DNA from 3 places in the Neobacillus sp. BF23-41 genome. Region 1 is predicted to be linked to each of the others. Evidence: predicted binding sites of a transcription regulator. Region 1 holds the regulator's gene; each other region holds the start of a gene.
The links. Region 1 encodes Rex, which represses fermentation and respiration genes when NADH is low (regulators of the CRP and FNR family bind a similar motif). Its sites were predicted from a motif close to TTGTGAAATATTTCACAA; they were not measured.
Positions count from the first base shown of each region.

Region 1 (2,278 bases):
TGATTAGACCAGCGGCTGTTACAATCGCGGTTCCATGCTGGTCATCATGAAAAACAGGAATCTCGCAGGCTTGGCGGAGGCGGTCTTCAATTTCAAAGCATTGCGGCGCAGCAATATCCTCCAAGTTCACTCCGCCAAATGTTGGTTCTAGCAGCTTGACGGTTTCTACGATCTGGTCTGTGTCAGTGGTGGCCAAGCAAATGGGAAAGGCATCAACATCTGCGAACGATTTGAATAACACGGCCTTTCCTTCCATCACAGGCATCGCAGCTTTTGGTCCAATGTTTCCAAGCCCCAGGACCGCTGTCCCATTGGATACAACTGCGACAAGATTGCCCTTCGAGGTATAATCATAGACTTTATTTTCGTCTGCATAAATGACCAAACATGGCTCTGCCACACCGGGTGAATAGGCAAGGCTTAAATCTTTTGCATTATGTACTGCCACCTTAGAATAAATCCCAACCTTGCCTTGGTGTTCCTTGTGCATTTTTAACGCTTCATCCCGTAAAATTGACATTGAATTTCCCCCACTTCCCGGCTAGTAACCGCTTGCATTTTATCTACCTACATCTTAGTGCATAAGAAAGTATTTTTATAGATTATGTAATTAAAAAAAGCAGGGATTTAATATACAAAAGGCCTTCCACAAATTTTGTGGAAAGCCTTTTTAACTAATTATTCTTCATCTATTTCGACCGTTGGATAATGCTTTAAAAAGTAGACTAGCGATTGAAGCTCCACAGCCAAGTCAATATGATGGACCCTTATTAATGGTGGAACATTTAACCTCGCTGGAGTGAAATTTAAGATCCCTTTTACATTCGCTTGGACCAGTCGATCGGTTATCATTTGAGCGGCAGGAGCCGGAACCGTTAATATCGCCACTGAAATATTAGTTTCTGATAACACCTTCTCTAAATCATCCATAGGATGAACGGGTACCTCGCGAATCATAGTTCCCATTTTGTCGGGATCCACATCGAAGGCGCATTCTATTTTTGTGTTATTATTTTTTAAAAAGTTATAGTTTAAAAAGGCAGTCCCAAGATTTCCGACTCCTATTAAGGCAACCTTAGTTAATTCATCCTGATCTAAGGTCTTTCGGAAGAAGGATATTAAGTAATTAACATTATACCCATAGCCCTTTTTTCCTAACGCACCGAAATAGGAAAAGTCGCGGCGAATCGTTGCTGAGTCTACCTTTACTGCTTCACTCAATTCCGCTGAAGAGACCCTTTGCTTGCCTGAACTTTGCAGGTTTTTTAGAAATCGATAATAGAGGGGCAGCCGTTTTGCTGTCGCCTGTGGTATTTTCGTTGTTTCATTACTCATAATCTCCCACACCCCATGAATGGTTTAGTTAAAAATTTATTTAACTCTTTCATCTCTTTTAAAATCACCGTTTTTACCGCCTGTTTTTTCGACAAGATACGTCGGTCCAATTACCATACCTTTATCAACGGCTTTACACATATCATAAACCGTTAAGGCACATGCGGATGCGGCTGTTAACGCTTCCATTTCTACGCCTGTGTTCCCCTTCGTTTTAACGGCTGCAGCAATATATAATTGATAGTTCTCATCCTTATCCTGTTCCCAAGAGAAAGAAATATTAACACCTGTTAATGGAATCGGATGGCACATTGGAATCAAATCCCATGTCTTCTTTGCTGCCATGACAGCTGCTATCTGGGCCACTGCTAAGACATCGCCCTTCTTCATCTCATTATTAGTTATTTTATCATAAATTTCTTTACTAACGGTAATGCTGGAATGAGCAAGCGCCGTACGTGCCGTTTCCGGCTTATCACTGACGTCGACCATTTTTGCTCTGCCTTCTTCATTAAAATGCGTAAATTCTGCCATATAAAAAATCCTCCCATCAAATCATACACTATTTTTCCTTATATGTGTGTGAAACTTTGAACTATATATTACATTTTATGTCGGTTTAAGACTTCACTCCGCTAATATGGCGAGCAGTTTATTGCCGACATACCGGGAATAAGGTACACTTATCCTATGTAATAGAGGTGAATGAGAATGATTTTGCTACAGGTTAATCAATTACAAAAATATTATGGTGCTGACCTTATTTTATCGAATATTAAGCTCGAATTACAAACTCGGGACCGTGTTGCCCTTGTTGGACGCAATGGGGCGGGAAAATCGACATTATTGAAGATTATAGCCGGACACTTGTCACATGATGGCGGAGAAATCATCAAGCCAAAAGAGGTGACGATTGGCTATTTAGCTCAAAATACTGGGTTAG
Region 1 is NZ_JBGBPR010000017.1:4,897-7,174, reverse strand. It holds gene ystJ (NADP-dependent malic enzyme) at 1-520, opposite strand, end outside; gene AB7942_RS21555 (redox-sensing transcriptional repressor Rex) at 679-1,335, opposite strand; gene moaC (cyclic pyranopterin monophosphate synthase MoaC) at 1,372-1,869, opposite strand; gene AB7942_RS21545 (ABC transporter ATP-binding protein) at 2,047-2,278, shown strand, end outside.

Region 2 (2,278 bases), on a different contig from region 1:
ATCTGCTTTCATTCGTGTTTTCAACTCTAAACAAATCTAGATGACAGGTTTCATTGTTTCTTTTAATACGGTAACCGAGTGGTTGAATTGTTCCTTTTCCTTTTCATTTAGCTGTATTTCAATCACTTCACGGATTCCTCCGCGGTATATGACCGCCGGAACACCGATAAACACATCCTCCTGTCCATATTGTCCATCTAGATAGGAGGAGACCGTTAGGATACAGTTTTCATTGTTTAAAATTGCCTTCGTAATTCGAACGAGGGACATGCCGATTCCATAGTACGTTGCACCTTTTCGTTCGATGATATGATAAGCCGCATCACGGACATTAACGAAAATATTTTCTAAGCATTCATTGTTTAGTTTTCCAGCTGGGAGTTCTTCTAGTCTTTCCACACCAACAGAGGCACGGCTCCAGACGGGAAGTTCTGTATCCCCGTGTTCGCCAATGATATAGGCATGAACATTTCGTGTGTCCATATTGAAATGCTGACCAAGCGCAAAGCGGAGACGCGCTGAATCTAATACGGTACCGGAACCAATCACCCGATCTTTTGGCAGCCCAGACTCCTTCCAGGTCACATAGGTTAGAATATCAACAGGGTTTGTTGCAACTAGGAAGATTCCGTCAAAGCCACTGGCCATAATGTTTTTTACGATTTGTTTAAATATTTTCGTGTTCTTTTCCACTAATTCTAATCGGGTTTCACCAGGCTTTTGAGCCAATCCCGCAGTAATGACGACTAAGTCTGCACTTTCACAATCTTGATAAGACCCGCTCCATACGTTGATAGGTGACGGAGCAAACGGAATCCCGTGATTCAGGTCCATCGCTTCCCCTTCTGATTTTGCCTCATTGACATCAATGAGAACTAACTCTTCCGCCACTCCTTGATTAATCATTGAATATGCATAACTGCAGCCGACAGCACCTGTTCCAATTAAGACCACTCGATTGACTTTTTTATTTCTGTTCTCCATTATGATCAGCTCCTATATATAAATGTCATCATTCGCTAGTAATTAATAAGTTAACGGTGTTAGTATATCACTAGTTTGTGAATAATTTCACAATAGTTGTGACACAAATATGACTCTTTTTATGGAAGCCTTTACATTTTTGAAAAAGCGTGATTAAGTGTGGGGATGGTTATTTTTTGAAAAAAAGCATGATTAAGTATGAGGACGATTATTTTTCGAAAAAAAGCGTGATTAAGTATGGTGACGTTTATTTTTCGAAAAAAGCGTAAGTAAGTATGAGGACGGTTATTTTTCAAAAAAAAGCGTAAGTAAGTATGAGGACGGTTATTTTTCAAAAAAATCATAAAGGTGCCTTAGGATAGGAAGGCATTTACGTTTGTTTGGGATCCAGGTTCATCATTCGCATTGTTTTAATTGATTAGCGGACAAAATAAAGATACACTTACCTATATTGTTTTTAGAGCGGGTGCACGGATGAATAATAGACAAAAAGAATTGCTACGAATATTGCTTGTTCATGAAGAAGGAGTATTGCATATTAAGGATTTGTCGGAAGAGCTTGATTGTGCGGAAAAAACGGTCCGGAACGATTTAGATCGATTGGAGGAGTTTCTCCTCGATTATCCTAGCGCCAGCCTCATCCGGAAGCCGGGCCTTGGGATTGCGATTGAAAGTGATGAAAGTGCTCGGTCGCAAATTTTGCGCAGTCTTCTTTCGAGCGAACCTAAGAGTAATGAAGAGCGGCTGTTTGAAATGGCCTATCAGCTGTTAACAAGTGATAAGGCAATCACCTTACAGCATTTTGCCGATCGATACTATGCTCCTAAAGCGGCGATAAAAAAAGATATCGAGACGATTACGAATTGGCTCGAGAGGTTTGAGCTGGAACTCATTTCGAAGCCGCGGGTGGGAAATGTGATTCAAGGATCAGAATTGAAGAAACGTAATGCTTTGGCGCACTTGTCTGAGCTGTTTTTACACGAAAAAAATGTCGTGTTGGATTTATTTTTACCCTATGAGATTTCGACTGTAAGGAATGCCCTTAAGGATATGCAGGGGCGATTTTCGATTGCATTTTCAGATGATGCGTTAGAGAGCTTGCTTGTTCATGCACTGATTATGGTGAAGCGGACCCGGCAGCGGTCGCCTGTATTTGTCCAAGAGTCCGAAAAGGTGATGGCGTTTGAACGGAAAGAATATCAATTTTCCAGCTGGTTTTTTGATAAATTGGAATCGGCCTTTCGGTTAACCTTTCCGGACGTGGAGCAGGTTTATTTCACTTGGCACCTGATTA
Region 2 is NZ_JBGBPR010000025.1:59,918-62,195, reverse strand. It holds gene AB7942_RS25115 (MFS transporter) at 1-12, opposite strand, end outside; gene AB7942_RS25110 (L-lactate dehydrogenase) at 37-984, opposite strand; gene AB7942_RS25105 (BglG family transcription antiterminator) at 1,459-2,278, shown strand, end outside.
Region 2: the regulator Rex is predicted to act here: its motif matches at 1,060-1,077, upstream of AB7942_RS25110 (L-lactate dehydrogenase).

Region 3 (2,278 bases), on a different contig from region 1:
ATTGGTTAACTTCATGATCGTATTTTTATGGATGGCCAGCGCACGGGCATCCCAGGCTTCACCAAGGTTAATGTATTCGTCAACCGCTCCAGGTGTTTTCGGTTCAATCACATGCGGAGCGGTACCATCGACAATTCCCACCTTTAACGCTGGGATCAACACTCCATCAATGGAATTGTTATCAGAAGAACAATGTAAAAATTCAATATCATAGCCCTTTTCAAGCCACTCATTACCGATTTTTTTCATTAATGAGGATTTACCTGTTCCTGGACCGCCTTTTAAAATAAATAACCGGTCGAGACCTTGAAGATTGGAGTCATATAAATTATGAAAGCCTCTTGCTGTATTCCCGCCTGCAAAGTAATTTTTAATTTTCCCTGCCACTCATCAACACTCCCTTTTATAGTGACAATCGTAAGATAAAGTCAATTTCACCCTATCTTATGCGATTGTTATTTATAGGTGAGTGCCTAGGGAAAAAATCTTACTTAATGATGGGGACAATGTCAGCTTTTGTGACCTCTTGCAATAGAACAGGTTCTAATACGATTTGAACCCCAATTTTCCCACCACTAACAATGATCGAATCGATCGACCTGCAGCTTACATCAATAAACGTCTTATATTCTTTTTTCATGCCAATCGGCGAGCAGCCGCCGCGGATATATCCAGTCCATTTCTGAATATCCTTCACCGGAAGCATTTCAATATTCTTTTCACCGGCTGCTTTGGCTGCCTTTTTCAAATCCAATTCCTCTGCCACGGGAATGACGAAAACAAATATATTCCTGCTCGCGCCCATTGCAACAAGCGTTTTATAGACTTCCTTTGGCTCCCGGCCAATTTTCTCCGCAACAGAAAAACCGTCAATTTTCCCATCTTTATTATCGTAGGTCAGCATCTCATAGCTAACCTTTTTTGCGTCAAGAATACGCATTGCATTGGTCTTACCCTGTGCCACTTTACAAACTCCTCCCTGACTTTAAAGACTACTATCCAGTATCAGCATACTGGAACAGCAAAAATTACACAAAATCACCCAAATTCTGTCACCCGTTTGTCACTCTATTAAACCATTATTATAGTACACTAAAATTAACAAGATTAAATTACATACATTCCCAAAATAGATAATATCTTCATTATCGCAATTCAGAAATTGCTTATGTGAAATTCCTCACAAATATTATATTGAAATAAGTTACATTTAATCATACATAGAGAAAGAAGTTGCTCTTCCAAACTAATCTACTTGAGGTGGAATCAATGAAATACGATTTAGTGCTTTTGCATGCACCAAGTGTTTATGACTTTCGAAAAAACTCCCTGCTAGCCGGCCCCATCAGTGATGTTGTGCCATCATCACCTGTTTTTGAAATGTACCCCATCGGAATCACTAGTATTGCAGAATACCTTGAAAGATACGGTCTTCGGGTCAAGATCATTAATATCGCCAATCGGATGCTGATGAGTAATAAGTTTGATGTGGAAGCAAAGTTAAGGAATATTAACACCAAGGCTTTCGGCATTGATCTCCATTGGCTTCCGCATGCACACGGCAGTATCGAGCTGGCGAAAATTGTAAAAAAGCTTCATCCAGATATTCCAGTGATTTTTGGCGGACTTTCTGCCACTTATTATCATAGGGAGTTAATTGAATATCCTTGCATAGACTTTGTTATGCGCGGCGATTCAACCGAAAAGCTGATGCTGTTATTGATGAATAAAATTGAACAAGGGAATACCCACTATGCGGACATTCCCAATTTAACTTGGAAAAAGGGGAGCGGCATTGGCTGCAATCCGCTTACTTATGTACCAAAGGATTTGGATGACCTTGACGTTCCAGGATATCGTTATGCGATCCGTTCTGTATTTAAATATCGGAATTTCCTTGACCCGCTTCCGTACAATGGCTGGCTGCAATATCCAAATACCGCTTTACTGACAGCGAGAGGCTGTTCACAAAACTGTCTCATCTGCGGCGGTTCTAAGGATGCCTATGATCAAAACTGTAACCGAAGCTCCCTTGCCTTACGGTCGCCCGAAAAACTAGTTGAGGACATTAAATTCATTTCACGCTTTAGCCGGTCACCGATTTTTATCCTTCATGACCTGCGCCAGGGCGGACGTGAATACGTGAAGGAATTTTTTAGCCGGCTGAAGGAACTTCATCTTAAAAATGAGGTCGTCTTTGAGTTATTCCAGTATGCAGACGAAGGGTTCTTTCAACAGATGAATGATAGCGTTCCGAAATATTGTATTGAAATTACCC
Region 3 is NZ_JBGBPR010000016.1:14,772-17,049, forward strand. It holds gene AB7942_RS21095 (PRK06851 family protein) at 1-387, opposite strand, end outside; gene ybaK (Cys-tRNA(Pro) deacylase) at 488-964, opposite strand; gene AB7942_RS21105 (TIGR04190 family B12-binding domain/radical SAM domain protein) at 1,270-2,278, shown strand, end outside.
Region 3: the regulator Rex is predicted to act here: its motif matches at 1,169-1,186, upstream of AB7942_RS21105 (TIGR04190 family B12-binding domain/radical SAM domain protein).